3 regions of the Caldimonas hydrothermalis genome follow, and region 1 is predicted to be linked to each of the others. Evidence: predicted binding sites of a transcription regulator. Region 1 holds the regulator's gene; each other region holds the start of a gene.
What was found. Region 1 encodes sigma-54, which starts transcription at its own class of promoters, with help from an activator protein. Its sites were predicted from a motif close to TGGCANGNAANCTGCTTT; they were not measured.
Positions count from the first base shown of each region.

Region 1 (5,874 bases):
ATGGAATTCGATCGCATCGGCCACGCCGGCACGCTGTGCATTGCGGCGCGCGAAATCGACCATGCGAAACGACACGTCGCTGGCGAACACCGGCACGGCCGGTGGGTGGATGCGTGAGCGCGCGGCCTGCCTCAAGGCCTGCCATTGGGCCCGCGCCGGCGGCCCGGCAAAGGGCGCCAGGTGTTCGAAGGCAAAGCGTCGCTTCAGGCCCGGCGCGATGCCGCAGGCGATCTGGGCGGCCTCGATCGCGATGGTGCCCGAGCCGCAACACGGATCGAGCAGAGCCCCGCCGGCCTGAGGCGTGCCGCGCCAGCCCGCGGCGGCCAGCATCGCGGCGGCCAGGGTCTCCTTCAGCGGGGCATCGCCCTTGTCCTCGCGCCAGCCGCGCTTGAACAGCGGCTCGCCCGAGGTGTCGATGTAGACAGTGGCGTCCTGTTCGGTGAGGTGCAGCATCACCCGCACGTCGGGGTGGCGCGTGTCCACGCTGGGCCGCTGGCCGGCGGCCTCGCGCATCGCATCGCACAGCGCGTCCTTGATGCGCAGCCCGGCAAAGTTGAGGCTGCGCAGCGGCGAACGCTGGGCGGTCACGTCCACCTTGAAGGTCTGTGCCGGGCTCATCCAGTCGGGCCAGCGCACCTGGCGGGCCAGGGCATAGAGGTCGTCTTCCTGGCGATAGGGGCCGCGCGCGAGCTGCACCAGCACGCGCTGGGCCAGGCGGCTTTCCAGGTTGAGCACCATCACCGCGCGCGCGTCGCCGCTCAGGGCGATGCCGCCGCGCTCGATCGTGCCGTGGGTGTCGGGCCCGAGCAGGCTCATCGCCTCCTCGGCCAGCCAGGCCTCCACGCCACCGGCACACGGAAGGAAAAGCTGCAGTCTCATGAGGTCACAGGGCCTTGCGCAGGTTGGCCGGCGCGATCTTCAGGGCCTCGCGGTACTTGGCCACGGTGCGGCGCGCCACCTGGATGCCCTGTTCCTCGAGCATCTGGCTGAGCTGGCTATCCGACAGGGGCCGGGCCGGGTCCTCCGAGGCGATGAGCTGCTTGATCAGCGCGCGCACCGCGGTGCTGGAGGCATTGCCCCCGGCCTCGGTGTTCAGCGAGGAGCCGAAGAAGTACTTCAGCTCGAAGGTGCCGAAGGGCGTGGCCATGTACTTGGCCGTGGTCACGCGCGAGATGGTCGATTCGTGCAGACCCAGCTCGTCGGCGATCTCGCGCAGCACCAAGGGCTTCATCGCGATCTCGCCATGGGTGAAAAAGTTCTTCTGCCGCTCGACGATGGCCTGCGAGACGCGCAAGATGGTGTCGAAGCGCTGCTGGATGTTCTTCATGAACCAGCGTGCCTCCTGCAGCCTGGCGCCCAGGGCCTGGCTGGACTCGCTGCCGCGCTGCTGCCGGATGGCCTGGGCATAGAGATCGTTGATGCGCAGGCGCGGCATCACGTCGGGGTTGAGCACCACCTTCCAGCCGCGGCCGGCCTTCTGCACGATCACGTCGGGCACGATGATGTGGGCCTCGGCCCGCGCAAAGGGCCGACCCGGCTTGGGCTCGCAGGCCACGATCAGGGCTTGGGCCTGCTTGATCAGCTCCTCGTCGGCGCCGGTGGCGGCCATCAGCTTCTTCACGTCGCGCCGTGCCAGCGCCTCGAGGTGGCCCTGGCAGATCATCAGCGCGATGATCTGGGCCTCGCTGCGCGGCAGGGCGCGCAACTGCAGACACAGGCACTCGGACAGGTCGCGCGCGCCCACGCCAGTGGGCTGCAGACTGTGCAGCCACTTCAGCGCGCAGCGCAGCCGCTCGAGCAGTTCTTCGCGCGAGGCCTCGTCCTCGCCGGCCAGGTGGGCGGCGATGTCCTCCAGCGCATCGGCCAGGTAGCCGTCTTCGTCGAGCGACTCGATCAGCACCTGCACCGCGGCGGCATCTTCGGGCGACAGGCGCATGCCCAGCAACTGCTGGCGCAAATGATCTTGCAGGCTGATGCCGGGGCTGGCCCGCTCGATGGGGTCGAGCTCGTCGTCGCTGCCGCTGCGGCTGGCCGGCGTCTCGCCGATGCCGTCGAAGTCGTCGCGCTCGGTGCCGTTCTCCCAGTCATCGCGCTCGGTGGCGCCGACCTCCAGCGTATCGACCCCGCCGGCCTCGGCCGCCTCGAAGCCGTCGCCAGCCTCGGCGTCGGCCTGGGCTTCGCGCTCGCGGGTCGCCGGCGCCTCGGGCAGCAAGGACGGGCCCGGCACCGGCTCGCCGCTGTCGTCCTCGGGTTCGAGGAAGGGGTTTTGTTCCAGCATCTGCTCGACTTCCTGATGAAGCTCGAGCGTGGACAGTTGCAGCAACCGGATGGATTGCTGCAACTGCGGCGTCAGCGCCAGGTGCTGGGACAGCCGGACCTGCAGGGAGGGCTTCATCGCATCGTCCCTGACCTACATGCGGAAGTGCTCGCCGAGATAGACCTTTCGCACGTCGGCGTTCTCGACGATCTCGGAGGGCGTGCCCTGGGCCAGCACCCGCCCCTCGCTGATGATGTAGGCGTGGTCGCAGATGCCCAGGGTCTCGCGCACGTTGTGGTCGGTGATGAGCACCCCGATGCCGCGCGCCTTGAGGAAGCCGATGATGCGCTGGATCTCGATCACCGCGATCGGATCGACCCCGGCGAAGGGCTCGTCCAGCAGGATGAAGCGCGGCTGCGTGGCCAGCGCCCGCGCGATCTCCACGCGGCGGCGCTCGCCGCCCGACAGCGACGGGGCCGGCGCATGGCGCAGCTTCTCGATCGACAGCTCGGCCAGCAGCTCGTCGAGCTGGTGCGCGATCACCGTCTCGTCCAGTGGCCGGCCCTGCGCGTCACGCTGCAACTCCAGCACCGCGCGGATGTTCTCCTCGACCGAAAGCTTGCGGAAGATCGAGGCCTCCTGCGGCAGGTAGCTCAGGCCCAGGCGTGAACGCTCATGGATGGGCCGGCGCTCGACGCGCCGGCCATCGATGCGGATCTCGCCGGCGTCCACCGGCACCAGGCCCACGATCATGTAGAAGCTGGTGGTCTTGCCTGCCCCGTTGGGGCCCAGCAGGCCCACGACCTCGCCGCTTCTGACCGACAGGTGCACGTCCTTGACCACCTGACGCGCGCCGTAGCGCTTTTGCAGGCCCGAGACCTCCAGACGGCTGCCCTCCCCGGGCGGCACAGGCGTGCGCAAGGGTGTCAACGCGCGTCTCCACGCCCTGCGCCGGACGACGACGGGGTCAGCACCCCGCGCACCCGGCCGTCTGCACTGCCCTCGGCGCCGCCTTGCACGCTGAAGGTCTCGGCCCTGTTGTCATAGGTGATGGTCTGGCCGCTGATCTCGTCGGCCAGCTCCGGGCCGCGCAGGCGCCGGATCACGGCCTGGCCGCTCAGTCGCAGCGTGTCGGTGCGGCTGTCGTAGTCGATGCGGCTGGCGCGGCCTTCGATGTGCTCGTCCACGCCGTCGCGCTTGCGGCGGAAGGTGGCCGGTTCGGCCGCCCCGGTGGCCGTGGCGCTGTGGTGGCCTTCGGCAGACTGGCGCACCTCCACCCGGTCAGCGCGCAGCACCAAGGGGCCCTTGATGAGCTCGACCCGGCCAGTCAGCACGTTCACCCGGCGCGCATCGTCATAGCGCAGGCTGTCGGCCGTGAAATGCAAGGGCTGGTCCCGCTCGCTCTCGGCCCAGGCCGCCGGGCCCAGCAACAGCGCCAAGGCCAGGGCCAGCCCCGGCGTGCTGCGCCAGGGTCGTCCGAGGGGGGGGAGGGAAGGGCTCATGACGGCATGAAACTTGCAGTTCCATGCCATTCTAGCCCAGGGAACGGCCCTCGCGCGAGGGCCGGCAGCAGGTTTCGTGCCGGGGCGGGCCGAACAGGCCGCTCAGCGGCCGGCGCGCGCCTGGCCGATCAGGTAGTCGGCCACCTGCAGCGAACGCTCCAGCGATCCGGCCAGGGCCCCGGAGGTCCAGTAGCGGCCGTTGATGCCGATGGCCGGCACGCCGTCGATCTTGTAGCCCTCGGCGATCTGCTTGGCCTGGCGGGTCTTGGTCTGCACGCCGAAAGAATTGAAGGCCTCGAGGAACTTGGCGCGATCGACCCCCTGGCGAGCCATGAAGTCGGCGATGGCCTCGGGCTTGTTCAGCGGGTTGCGTTCGACATGAACCGCATGGAAGACCTTCTTGTGCAGGGCCTGGACCTGTCCCAGGGCCTCCAGCGCGTAGTAGATGCGCTGGTGCACGACGAACTCGTCGCGGAAGGCCACCGGCACGCGGCGGTAGACCACATCGGCCGGCAGCTTGGCAGCCCAGGGTTCGATCATGGGCTGAAAGCGGTTGCAATGCGGGCAGCCGTACCAGAAGAACTCGACGACCTCGATCTTGCCCTCGGCACCGCCGGCCAGGGGCGGGCGCAGCACCACGTAATCGCTGCCCGCCTTGGGGGCCTGGGCCCGCGCCGCCCCAGACCCCAGGCCGGCCAGCGCCAGGGCAGCCGCCCATCCAACGGTGGTGAATTCGCGTCGCTTCATCGAGTCATCCTTTCATTCTTCACGACATAACGCAGCCCGGGTGGATCCGGCCGACCAGCGCAAGTTCAGCCGCCCGTCGCCTGGGCCCTCCCGTTCAGCGCTGCATGCGCACCAGGGCCGCATCGATGCCGTTGCTCTTGAGCCGGTCCTGGGCGCGGTCGGCCTCGGCCTGGGTGTCGAAGGGACCCAGGCGCACCCGGTAGACGGTGCGGCCACCCTGCTCGCGTTCGGTCACGCGGGCGCTTAAGCCCATCATCGCCAGCCGGGCGCGCTGCTGCTCGGCCTCCTCGGCGCGCGTGAAGGCCCCAGCCTGCACGAAATAGACCAGCGCCGCCTCGGTGGCCGCGGCCGGTGCCGGGTCGGCGCCGGAGAGGATGGCCGCCGGGTCGCGTGCGGCCGGCCGCGCCGTGCCCTGGCGCAGCCCCGGCGGCACGTCAGGCAGCGGCTGGGAGGCCGCCGGCGCCTGGGCGGGCGGCGCGGCGCTGCGCCCCTGCAGCGGGGCATTGGGGTTCCAGTGGCGGTTGCGCTCGGCCTCGGCCGCCTCCTGCTCGGCCGTGCGCGCCGGCACCTTGTTGATGAAGGGAATGGGCACCTTGGTGACATACAGCGCCACCGCCAGGGCCAGGGCCAGGCCGACCAGCACCCCCACCACCAGGCCCAGGGCGAATCCGCCGCGTTGCTTTTTCATCGGGAAGGTTGTCCTTGCAGGAACGGGCACATGCACCCCATTGTGGCGCAGCGCCCGGTGTCACATCTTGGCCGGCGCGTTCACGCCCAGCACGGACAGGCCGTTGTGCAGCACCTGGCGCGTGGCCACCAGCAGGGCCACCCGTGCGCGCGCCAGCTCGGCGTCGTCCACCAAGAAGCGCTCGGCCGCGTAGTAGGTGTGGAAGGCGCTGGCCACGTCGCGCAGATAAAAGGCCACGTCGTGCGGCGCCAGGTCGCGCGCGGCCGCCGACAGCATGCCGGGGTACTCGGCCAGCTTGAGCATGAGCGCCGCCTCGGCCGGCATCACCAGGCGGCCGAGGTCGGCGCGCGGCAAGCCGGCCAGATCGCCGCCATGCTGCTGGCGCCATTGCTCGACCACCGAGCAGATGCGCGCGTGGGCGTACTGCACGTAGTACACCGGGTTTTCGTCGTTCTGCTTGAGCGCCAGGTCCACGTCGAAGGTGAACTCGGTGTCGGCCTTGCGACTGATCAGGAAGAAGCGCACCGCGTCGCGGCTGGTCCAGTCGATGAGGTCACGCAGGGTCACGTAGGAGCCGGCCCGCTTGGAGATCTTCACCTCCTGCCCACCGCGCATCACAGTGACCATCTTGTGCAGCACGTAGTCCGGATAGCCCTCGGGGATGCCCACCCCGGCGGCCT
Region 1 covers NZ_JBWQXA010000011.1:88,759-94,632, forward strand. The annotation lists gene AC1ECW_RS13660 (THUMP domain-containing class I SAM-dependent RNA methyltransferase) at 1-879, opposite strand, end outside; gene AC1ECW_RS13665 (RNA polymerase factor sigma-54) at 884-2,395, opposite strand; gene lptB (LPS export ABC transporter ATP-binding protein) at 2,411-3,178, opposite strand; gene lptA (lipopolysaccharide transport periplasmic protein LptA) at 3,184-3,759, opposite strand; gene AC1ECW_RS13680 (thiol:disulfide interchange protein DsbA/DsbL) at 3,862-4,506, opposite strand; gene AC1ECW_RS13685 (SPOR domain-containing protein) at 4,601-5,194, opposite strand; gene argS (arginine--tRNA ligase) at 5,255-5,874, opposite strand, start outside.

Region 2 (5,874 bases), on a different contig from region 1:
ACGAAGCGGATGGATTGGTCGTCGTCAACGATCCAGATGGGTTTCATGGGCTGCCGCCTGTCGTCCTCGCCTGTGGACTTTCGGCCTGAGCCCCACCCGGATCGCTCAGGGCAAGGGGATCAGGATCTTGAAATTCGTGTTTCCGGGCTCGCTTTCGCATTCGATCGTGCCATGGTGCTGCTGCACGAAGGTCTGCGCCAGCGTCAACCCCAAGCCCGACCCGCCTTCGCGTCCCGACACCAGCGGGAAGAAGATGCGATCGCGGATCGACTCGGGCACGCCCGGGCCGTTGTCCTGGATATGCAATTCCAGTGCCAGACGATAGCGCTGCTTGCCCAGCGTCACCTGGCGGGCGATGCGGGTGCGCAGGGTGATGCAGGCGTCGCCGGCGGCAATGCGCGGGGCCAGGGCCTGGGCGGCATTGTGGGCGATGTTGAGCACGGCCTGGATGAGCTGTTCACGGTCGCCCCGGAATTCCGGGATCGAGATGTCGTAGTCGCGCCGGACCGTCAGGCCGCGCGGGAATTCCGCCAGGATCAGCGAACGCACCCGCTCACAGACCTCATGCACATTCACATCGCCGACGACATGGGGCTTGCGGTGGGGGGCCAGCAGCCGGTCCACCAGGGCCTGCAGGCGGTCGGCCTCGTGGATGATGACCTGGGTGTATTCGGCCAGCCCCCTGGATTCCACCTCCATCTGCAGCAACTGGGCCGCCCCACGGATGCCACCCAGCGGATTCTTGATCTCGTGGGCGAGGTTGCGGATCAGCTCCTTGGTGGCCTGGGCCTGGTCCAGCGCACGCTCCTCGCGGTCCTGGCGGGTCTGCTGCTCGATCTCGACCAGCTCCACCAGGACCTGCTCGGGCTGGTCGGTCTGGGTCACGATCACATGCACCGGCAGCCATTCGGTCTGCGCGGTCCCCGGTGGACGACGCAGTTGCGTCTCGAAGCGGCTGATCGAGAACTCGTTGCGCGCCACCGCCACGACGGTGTCGCGCACGGCCTCGGGCTCAGCGAACCATTCGAACAGCGAGCCGCGCAGCATGCTGCGCCGCGAAAGGCCCAGCACGGTCTCGAAGGCCGCATTGGCGAAGCGGCAACTGCCATCGGTGCGCACCAGGGCCACCATGGTGGCCAACTGGTCGAAAGCGGCGAAGTCGGCCGGCGGCACCGGCGCGCCGTCGACGCCGTCGGGCAAAGGAGCGCAGGGCGAAGACACCGCCAGGGGCACCGCCGTCAGGGCGTCGTGGCCGGCAGGCGGCCCAACTCGCGGCGGATGGAGGCGATGTCGGCCTCCTTGCGGGCGATGTCGGCCTGCAGGTTGGCCACGCGGTCCAGATACTTCTGGTAGTTGCGCTCGTCGCCGCGGCGCTCGGGTTCGCCGTTGTTGTATTCCTTGCGCAAAGCGGCCAGGGCCTCCTCCTCGCGGCGCAGCTCGGCCTCGAGGATGCGCCGGGCATCGCTGTCGCGGGCGCGCTGCTCGTTCGGGTCGATCCGAGGGCCTGTCGGCGCGGCGGCAGAGGCCGAGCCGGCGCCGGACGGCCGGGCCGCCGGGGCCGGCCGGCGCGATTCGACGATGGTCACATTCCCGCCCTCAACCACACGACAGCCCTTGGCCTCGGCCTCCTTGGGCGTCAGGGCATTGGTGAAATGGTTGCCCGGGCAACGGTAGACCGTCTGCGCCCAGGCCGGCACACCGGCCAGGATGCAGGCGGCGATCACCAGGGGGCGGCAGAAGTCGGCTCGTGGCATGGATGCAGTCTGGGCAGGCAAGGCTGAGTAGACCCCGGCTCGGCGCAAGGGTTCACGGCTCGTGTCAGCCGTCGAGACCTGCAGTATCGGGCATGAGCCGCACCACGGTCCAGCGATGGATCCTCCGGAAAGCGACAAAGGGTGGCATATGCCACCCTTCGTCGCTTGCGAGAGCCCCTTGCGGGGCCGCCGGCTGCCTCACAGGCTGTAGTACATGTCGAACTCCACCGGGTGGGTGGTCATGCGGAAGCGGGTCACTTCCTGCATCTTCAGTTCGATGTAGGCGTCGATGAAGGCATCGGTGAACACGCCGCCCTTGGTCAGGAAGGCGCGGTCCTGGTCCAGGTACTCCAGCGCCTGGTCGAGGCTGTGGCAGACGGTCGGGATCTTCGCGTCTTCCTCGGGCGGCAGGTGGTACAGGTCCTTGGTGGCAGCCTCACCCGGATGGATCTTGTTCTCGACGCCGTCCAGGCCGGCCATCAGCAGCGCGGCAAAGCACAGGTAGGGGTTGGCCATCGGGTCGGGGAAGCGCGCTTCGATGCGGCGGCCCTTCGGGTTGGCCACATAGGGGATGCGGATGGAGGCCGAGCGGTTGCGGCTGGAGTAGGCCAGCTTCACCGGGGCTTCGAAGCCCGGCACCAGGCGCTTGTAGCTGTTGGTGGTCGGGTTGGTGATCGCGTTCAGGGCACGGGCGTGCTTGATGATGCCGCCGATGTAGTACAGCGCAAAGTCCGACAGGCCGGCGTAGCCGTCACCGGCGAACAGGTTCTTGCCGTCCTTCCACACGGACTGGTGCACGTGCATGCCCGAGCCGTTGTCGCCCACGATCGGCTTGGGCATGAAGGTGGCCGTCTTGCCGTAGGCATGGGCCACGTTCTGGATCACGTACTTCTGGAGCTGCAGCCAGTCGGCGCGCTGCACCAGGGTGCTGAACTTGGTGCCGATCTCCATCTGGCCGGCGTTGGCCACCTCGTGGTGGTGCACTTCGACCGGAATGCCCATTTGCTCGAGGATCAGGCACATCTCCGAGCGCAGGTCCTGGCCTGAATCGACCGGGGGCACCGGGAAGTAGCCGCCCTTGACGGTGGGACGGTAGCCGGTGTTGCCGTGCTCGTATTCCTTGCCGGTGTTCCAGGCGGCTTCCTCAGATTCGATCTTCACGAAGCAGCCGGACATGTCCACGTTCCAGCGGATGCTGTCGAAGACGAAGAACTCGGGCTCGGGGCCGAAGTAGGCGGCATCACCGATGCCCGAGGACTTCAGGTAGGCCTCGGCGCGCTTGGCCAGCGAGCGGGGATCGCGCTCGTAGGGCTTGCCGTCGCCCGGCTCGATCACGTCGCAGGTCAGAAAGAGCGTGGGCTCCTCATAGAACGGGTCGATGTTCGCGGTGTTCGGGTCGGGCATCAGCAGCATGTCCGAGGCCTCGATGCCCTTCCAGCCGGCGATCGACGAACCGTCGAAGGCGTGACCCGACGTGAACTTGTCTTCGTCGAAGGCCGAGATGGGCACGGTGACGTGCTGTTCCTTGCCACGGGTGTCGGTGAAACGAAAGTCGACGAACTTGACTTCGTTCTCCTTCACCATCTTCATCACGTCGGCGACCGTCTTGTTGGCCATCAAATGCTCCTAGGGGATGTGTGTGAGGGGGGTGGGTAGGCCGAGGGCCGGCCCGCGCGGGGGCAATTTAGCAGAAAGCATGCCAACGCTGATGCATTCCGGTGCATCGCCGGCACGCCGACGGGTCACCCCGGACATGGCCCGAACGGTGCGCGGCACCACCGCAGGTGCCAAGTGGCCGCCACGACGCCTGAAGCACCACCATAGTGCACGTTACCGCACCATTCAAGGGCTCGGCGGCGAGGAGTGTCGCACCAATTCGGGGCCGAGCCGCACGGCCAGCGCCTGCAGGCCCGACAGCAGGTCGGCGTAGGCCTGGGCCGCCGCCTCGGGCGGCCCCATGACCCCCAGTTCGATGTGCCGGCCATGCTCGGGGTGGTCGACGCTGGGCAGGCTGAACACCCGCACCTGCGGATGGCGGGACTCGATGGACTCCATCAGCGGGGTGAGGCTGGCTTCCATGCTGCCGTAGACGATGACCGAGCGCTCCGTCTGCGGGCGGGCGTGGAAGAGATGCCGGTACTGGTGGTCCAGCACCCACTCCATCATCGGCCAGGCCATGACCGGAAAGCCCGGCAGGAAGTGGACATGCCCCACCGAGAAGCCGGGGATCTTGTTGTAGGGGTTCGGGATGATCGTCGCCCCCTCAGGGAAGACGCCCATGTTGAGCCGGTGCACGTTGTCGGGGCGGTCGGGCTCGAAGGGCTGGCCCTGCTCGCGTGCGACGTCGCGCATGCGCTCGATGATCAGCTCACGGGCCTTGGGGTGCAGGGCCAGCGGCACGCCCAGCGCACGGGCGGCGCACTGGCGGGTGTGGTCGTCCGGCGTGGCGCCAATGCCGCCGCAACTGAAGACCACGTCCCCGCTGGCGAAGGCGTCTTTCAGCGCCGCCTCGAGGCGGCGGGGGTCGTCGCCGACATAGCGCGCCCAGCGCAGGGCCAGCCCGCGCTGCGACAGCAGCTCCAGCAGCCGCGGCAGGTGCTTGTCCTGGCGTTTGCCCGAAAGGATCTCGTCGCCGACGATGAGAAGTCCGAAGTCCATGGTCATCCGTGCGGATCGGTGAGGGGGATCAACCGGGCGTGCCCGGGCCCGGGGGCGGTTCGAGCAGGCCCGCGGCACGCACGGTCTCGGGCCCCGGGGCAACGATGCTTTCGGCGGGCAGGACCTGGTCCTCGCGCTGACTGCGCCAACGCTCCAGCGCTGCCAGGGCATAGTGGGTGAACCACAGCGAGGAGAAGGCGAACACCAGCGTGTAGAGCCAAACCGACACCACCACGAGCAGCGGGGCCAGGATGAAGGCCACCGCACCCAGGGCCCACAGCAGGGCCGGGGCAGCCCCGAGGTAGCCGCACAGCAGGCCCATGCCCAGCAAAGGCCAGCGGTGCTCGCGCAGCAAGGCGTGGCGCTCGGCACGCTCGGCATGTTCGGCCAGGGCATCGAAGGCCATCACACGGTAGGTGAGCCAGCCCCAGATCAGCGGCGGCAGCACCAAGGCCAGCGGCGGGATGAGCCACAGCGGCAGGCTGACAACCAAGGCGGCCAGCGCCACCAGGGTGTGTCCCAGCATCCACAGCAGCGAGCGCCAGAAGGATTCACCCTGGCGCCGGGCCAGTTGCGGGAAGCGCCGGGCCCCCACCAGGCGCACCAAGGCCGGCGTCATGAGGACCGAGACGGCCATCAGCGACACCACGACGATCACCGGCACGGCCAGCGCCACCACGATCAACGGCGCCATCACCGCGCGCAGGCCGGTGGCCCCCATCGATTCCAGCCACAGCGTGAACGAGTTCACCAGGGCCCAGCCGCGCAGCCACGCGTCCACCGCCGCCACGGCGGCTTCCCAGTAGAACCAGCCCAGCGCAAAGCACAGACCGGCGGTGAGCAGCAGCGGCGCGAGCGACAGCAGGATGACGCGCGGATGCAGGCAGTAGGCCAGGGCGCGCCAGAAGGCGTCCAGGAGCAGGGTCATGAGGGTTTGTCGTCCATCAGCCGGGCCCAGCCGTGCGGGCCCAGCCGTCGCAGCGTCGCGATGTTGGCTTCGTAGATGGTTTCAGGCTCGGGAAACGCGGCCACCGCCCGCTCGATGCTGGCCTCGCGCAACAGGTGCAAGGTGGGATAGGGCGAGCGGTTGGTGGCATTGGCGATGTCGTCGGCGTCGGTGCCGGCGAACTGGTAGCCGGGGTGGAAGCTGGCCACCTGCAGCACGCCTTCCAGGCCCAGCTCGGCCACAGCCGCCTCGGCGTCGTCGAGGAAGTCGTTGAAGTCGAGGAAGTCGGCCAGCACATGGGGGTGGATCAGCAAGGTCGTGTCCGTTGCCGAGGGATCGGCCTGCGCCAGCCAGCGCAGCTCGGTGCGCAGCGCGTCCAGCAGGGCCTCGGTCGTGGTGGCAGGGCTCACCACCCAGCGGATCTGGCCACGGGCGTGCACCGCCTTGGCAAAGGGGCACAGATTCAGGCCGATCACAGCCCGCTCCAGCCACAGGCGGGTGCGGGCGATCACGTGC
Region 2 covers NZ_JBWQXA010000003.1:21,988-27,861, reverse strand. The annotation lists gene ntrC (nitrogen regulation protein NR(I)) at 1-47, opposite strand, end outside; gene glnL (nitrogen regulation protein NR(II)) at 106-1,221, opposite strand; gene AC1ECW_RS05135 (hypothetical protein) at 1,239-1,754, opposite strand; gene glnA (type I glutamate--ammonia ligase) at 1,953-3,371, opposite strand; gene AC1ECW_RS05125 (competence/damage-inducible protein A) at 3,597-4,418, opposite strand; gene AC1ECW_RS05120 (EI24 domain-containing protein) at 4,441-5,340, opposite strand; gene AC1ECW_RS05115 (DUF1415 domain-containing protein) at 5,337-5,874, opposite strand, start outside.
Region 2: glnA (type I glutamate--ammonia ligase) is a predicted target of sigma-54. The motif match lies at 3,439-3,456, and genes of this name have one in related genera.

Region 3 (5,874 bases), on a different contig from region 1:
ATCACGATCCATGTCAGTAACAACGGCACCACGAGTCCAGTCAGGATCGTCGGGACGACAAAATGAACATCCGTCCAAGGAATTGATCGCTGCACATATGTCAATGGGAGACTGCAAAAGACAGTAACTCCCACCAACCATAGCCCCCCAATCATCTCGATAAACCTTTGAGAGGATCGCGACAACTGACTCCAAAGAGATGTCAACGCGCGGCGAAGCCATGGGCACACGTACACGCACCACGCTACGAGCAAAAGAGTGCCACCGAACGCCCGCCCAGCCAACATGTACGACGCCAGTAGCGCCGCAAGCCAATACCAGCGATGGGCCGACTCCTGCATGCGCTTAACTACATCGATCCCCGCAACGATTCCGACGGCCGCTGCCAACCACAGGGCGCGCCAAGGTTGAGCCTGGACCGGCCATACCGCCGGATAGTAGAAGGACAGCACCAGGCTCGCCAGAAAGCCCCAGGCTGCGAGCCATGCCACGAGCAAATACAGCCTTCGGTAAGGCGTGGATCCCAAGCGCCCACCAAGCAGCAGAATGGCCAGCCACCAAAGATTCTGATCCAAGGCCACGGCGTCTGGGGTCGGCGCCAGCACGACGGAGGATGTGCTTTGCACCAACTGGAACCAAAGACCTGCCATGGGCTCAAGCCGCTCATAGCCTGCAGCCGCCGCGAAGATCGCCGCAAGCGACCCCACCACCAGAATCACAGCGAGAACGGAGTCAGCAATTCGGCAACCCGCGAGCGCCAATATTCCCCATATGGCAATGAGTGGGTGAAAGACAAAGCCCGTGAACAATGCAACGACCGCTACCCAATGACGACCCGTCAGATGCGCCGCCACCCCCATCAGCGTCAGCCCCATGGCATAAGGCCGCGCAGTCGCGAACGACTCCGTTAATACAAAGATCTTTGAATCAACAAAGGTATAGGGAGGCGCCAAAACGGATAGCAAGACGGCCGCCCACAGCCCCCAGCGCGGACCGATCACCGTATGCGCAAACCAGAACGCGCCAATCGCCCACGTCACACCGCCACCGAGTGCTACCACCTTAGCCGTGGCATCAACGGGACCTAAGCGCAAGAGTGCCGCATACACCTCGTCGAACAGGCTGGAACGGTCTTGCGATCCGAACAAGAACCAGACATCCCGCTCGAAAGCCTCCGGCACCACGTGACGGTAGGCCATCACGAGGTACACGCGCGCGTCGTGCCATATCCCTTGGTAAGGGTTGGCCCACAGCCACGCAGCCCAGACCACCAACAAGGCGGCCGCAAAAGGAGTTCGAGAGGATGCTGTTCGCGGTAAAGACATGGGGCGGTCAGCCGCGTCCGCCCGATACGGCTGGTACTCCCTCGCCTGCGTCTGTGGGCTGCGCGTCACGATCCACTTTCATCTCGTGATATTCGTCGTCGATGTTGACGGCCCAGATTTCAGCGCGATCCACATGTCCAAACATGATCGCTTCGGCAGCCAGTTTGCCGGTGAGCATCGAGTGATCTTGGTTGTTATAGCGATGCATCCCATTTCGTCCCACCAGATACAAGTTGCCGAACGAATCCACCCATTGGCGGATCACACCGAAACGGTCGTAGCTGCCAAAGTAAGCTGGATAGGCTTTTTCAACATGGACCACGTTCCAATCCAGAACATCGGCCGGATCGATGAGGTCAATTGAAGCCAACTCCTGGATAGCAAACCGAGCAAACTCCTCTTTGGGCATGCTCCACAGCGCATCGCCTTCGTTGCAGAAATACTCGAGGCCAAGCCACACTGTGTCTTGATCTCGAACCAAAGCCGAGCTCCAGTTGTTGAAGATTTGCAGGCGACCCAGCTTGACTTCTTTTTCCTGCACGTAGATCCAGTTGTCGGGAAGCACGTGCGTGCGGGTTCCGGCTGCTGCATAACGGCTGGGCTTGAGCTTGCGCACCAACAAGCCCACGGTGATGAAGTCACGGTACAGCAAACCCCCGGCAACCTCTAACACCTCTGGCGGTGCCGCGGGCACCATGCCTTGCACCAGTTCGCGCACCGGCATCGTCGAAATCACCTCATCGGCGGGGATGAACTCTTTCGACCCGCCGTTGCGGACCACCTCCACGCCTTGGATGCGGCCATCGGCGTGACGCACTCCAACCACTTTGACGCCAAACTCAATCCGCCCGCCCAAAGCGCAGACCTTGTCCGCCGCGGCTTCCCACATCTGCCCGGGCCCCAGCGGTGGATAAAGAAACTGCTCGATCAAACTGGTGTGCTTCACCCTACCATCGCGCTTGGGCAGGAAGCGGCCCACGGCGTGCTTCAAGGCTTCAGAAATGGACAAACTCTTGATGCGTTGCGCACCCCATTCGGCACTGATCTCCGAACAGGGCACACCCCATACCTTCTCTGTGTAGTCTTTGAAAAACGTACGATAAAGCTCTGCGCCAAAGCGATTGATGATGAAATCTTCCAGGCTCTTTTCATCCCGAGGGCGTATCTTGGCCGCGGCATAACTGAAGAGAATTCGAGCCAGACGCCACCCCCCCAGATTGGAAATGGTGGTCCAGTTCAGCTTGAGCGGGTAATCAAAGAAACGCCGAAGAAAATAAATTCTTGACAATCGCGGGCGCAACAACAGGCATGCCTGCCCCCCCTCAGAGCCAGAAGGCATCACCGTCTGCTGTTTGCCGTGGTAGTGCACCGTGACCGGTCCGTCCGTCGGCCCTTGCAAAGGCAGCAGGGCCTGCCACCATCGCATGACCCAGTCGGACTTGGAAAAAAAACGGTGCCCACCGAGGTCCATGCGATTACCGCGGTATTCGATCGTCTTGGAAATGCCTCCCACTTGGGTATCGGCTTCCAAGATGATTGGTTTGATATCCGAGCGGGTCACCAGCTCGTGGGCAGCCGTCAACCCAGCGGGGCCCGCACCAATGATCACTACTGTTTTGGAAGAGGCTGCCATAGAGGTCTGCGCGGTTCAGACGCGTTTGAACACAAAAGTCGAGCGAAAGTAAAAGTTGAGAACAACAACCACCCCCGCCGCGGAAAACTTTGCGATGAGCAGCGGCCAAGCCAGACGGGTGGCGAGGGCCTCCACCAACATCACGGTCACCAACAAACCACCCATGCCACTGAGCACGAACCCGCCAAACTGCGTGGAAAGGCCCATTCCGCGGGCGTCAGGGAACACCAGTTGCCGGCACAGCACGAAGTTCACGATGAGCCCCGCTACGAATCCCGCCGCAGCGCTGGCGCCGGCTGGCACACTCCACATCTGTGCCGCCACCAGCAAGACCAATGCATCGACCACAAAGGCAAGGCCGCTGACCATCGTGTAAGCGATCAACTGCATGATCTAACAACGTCGAAAAGGCAGAGTGTCAAAACCGGCACGTGGCACCGTGATAAAAAACCCCGCCAAGGCGGGGTTTCCATGATTCTCAGGCAGAGCCGTGGGCTTGCATTAGGTGTTGCGGCATTCCTGCGGCACAAAGCGATGATTTGTGGCAGGCGCCGTGCACCGCCAGGTCACGGCGGCAGCTGTGGCACTGGCGGTCGGCGTCAGCGTGATAGTGAAGTTGCCAGCACGGTTCGTGGTGGTCACAGTGAGCACGCCGTTGTTACAAGCCGTCGAGGCCACATTCTGGGTTGCCACCGAAATCGCAGTAAAGCCATTGCAAACCGTCGCATTGTCGATCGTCCCACCATTGGACGCGATATTTTCGGCAACGGTGGCTTTGGCGCCAGCCAATTGGGCCAAGGCCTCAGACACCCGCGCGCGCACGGTGTAATCCTGGTACGCCGGCAGCGCAATCGCCGCCAGGATACCGATGATCGCCACGACGATCATCAGTTCGATCAGCGTGAAGCCCTTCTGGGCCGAACGCTTCATCATGTGCAGTTGCTTCATACAGTCTCTCCAAAGAGGTTGGGGGTTGTGCGCCCACTTCCATGCAGGGGCCGTGCCAGCGGTTCGGGCCGGCACGGATCGTGATGGAATCGGCATTTGCAGACCGGCCGTGCTCTTTTGGGGGACTGGAAGCGTCAGCTTGGAGGGACCATGCTGACAAAAATGGTCAGGCCAGCGCCGGGTAGTCGATGTAGCCCTGCGCCCCGCCCCCATAGAAAGTCTTCACGTCCCAGGCGTTGAGCGGCGCGCCTTCGCGCAGGCGACGTACGAGGTCGGGGTTGCTGATGAAAAGCCGGCCGAAGGCCACGGCGTCGGCCCGGCCTTCGGCCACGGCGGCTTCGGCCAGGGCTTTGTCGTAGCCGTTGTTGACGATCCAGGCACCGGTGCCGCCGGCGTGGCGGTACGCGTGGCGCAGGGCCTCGAAATCGAAGGGGCGGTCGGGCAGTTCTCGGGGGCCGCCGGTGGCGCCTTCGATCACGTGGATGAAGGCCAGGCCCAGGGGCGCGAGCTCGCGCACCACGTGTTCGAACAGCGGCTGGGGCTCGGCATCGACGATGTCGTTGGCCGGGGTGATGGGCGACAGGCGGATGCCGGTGCGCCCACCGCCGATGGCGCCGGCCACGGCGCGCGTCACTTCGAGCAGCAATCGGGCACGGTTCTCGATGGAGCCGCCGTAGGCATCGGTGCGTTGGTTGCTGCCGGTCTTGAGGAACTGGTCGAGCAGGTAGCCGTTGGCGGCGTGGATCTCCACCCCGTCAAACCCGGCCTCTTCGACCGCCGCACGGGCCGCGCGGGCGTAGTCGGCCACGAGGGCGGGCAGTTCGGACGCGTCCAGCGCGCGCGGGGCGGACACCGGCTCGAAGCCGCCCTGGCCGTCGGGGCCGATGAGGTAGGTGCGGGTCTTGGCCGGCAGCGCCGACGGGGCCACCGGGGCCTGGCCCCCGGGCAGCAGCGAGGTGTGCGAGACGCGGCCCACGTGCCAGATCTGGGCCACGATGCGCCCGCCGGCGGCATGCACACTGTCGGTCACGCGCCGCCAGCCGGCGAGTTGCTCGGGCGTGTACAGGCCGGGCACGTCGGCATAGCCCTGGCCCATGGGGCTGATGGCGGTGCCTTCGGAGACGATCAATCCGGCGCTGGCGCGCTGGGTGTAGTAGGTGGCGTGCAGTTCGTGCGGCACGCCGCGCGGGGCACGGTTGCGCGTGAGCGGGGCCATCACGATGCGATTGGCGAGAAGCAGGTCGCCGGCCTTCAGGGGGTCGTACAAGGTGTTCATGGCCGCCAAGGGTAGCGTCGGCGCCGCCGCTTTGCAGTGGACGCAAGGGCAGCGCGGCTTTGCAACTTCTGCTAGGCGCCGCGGAGTCCTCACCGTGAGGGCGCACGCCGATAATGGCGCTGGCCTCGATGGCAGGAGCAACGCTGCATGAGCCTGGTTTTCGCCCGCCCCATGCACCCGCGCGATGTGGATCGTTGCGTGCAGCTGCTGCGCGCAGGCGGCGTGCACCCCGGCTTGCTGCAAGCATCTCTGCTGCGCCAATGGCTGCGGGACGGGCGGCTGGTGGCGCGCGTTTTCGAGGAGGTCGTGGGCACGGCGCCGGTGGGTCGCTTGCGCGGCTGTGGGTTGAGCGTGCCGGTGCCCCTGGACTGGGCGCAACGCGCATGCGCAGGGGCGGTGTCGCCGCTGGTGGAGGCGCTGCTCGACGACCCCTTGCGGCTCACTCTGGATCGCCGCGCGCAAGCACGGGCCCTGGGCGAGCACGCGATGTGCATGTTCGTGCTGGGGTTTGGCCTGGACGATGAGGCCGGCGCTGCGATGGATGTGGTCAATGCCGTGGCGCAAGCCGCTTTCGTGCAGGCCCACGCCGGCTATGGCCTGCGCTATTTGATCGGCGAGGTGGCGGCCCACCACCCGCAGGCGCGGGCCTACCGCGCCTCGATGCTGGCAATGGGCTGCCGCCGCGCCCCCCT
Region 3 covers NZ_JBWQXA010000001.1:394,109-399,982, forward strand. The annotation lists gene AC1ECW_RS01950 (hypothetical protein) at 1-1,211, opposite strand, end outside; gene AC1ECW_RS01955 (NAD(P)/FAD-dependent oxidoreductase) at 1,333-2,958, opposite strand; gene AC1ECW_RS01960 (GtrA family protein) at 2,974-3,348, opposite strand; gene AC1ECW_RS01965 (pilin) at 3,460-3,906, opposite strand; gene AC1ECW_RS01970 (alkene reductase) at 4,073-5,182, opposite strand; gene AC1ECW_RS01975 (hypothetical protein) at 5,330-5,874, shown strand, end outside.
Region 3: AC1ECW_RS01965 (pilin) is a predicted target of sigma-54. The motif match lies at 3,947-3,964, and genes of this name have one in related genera.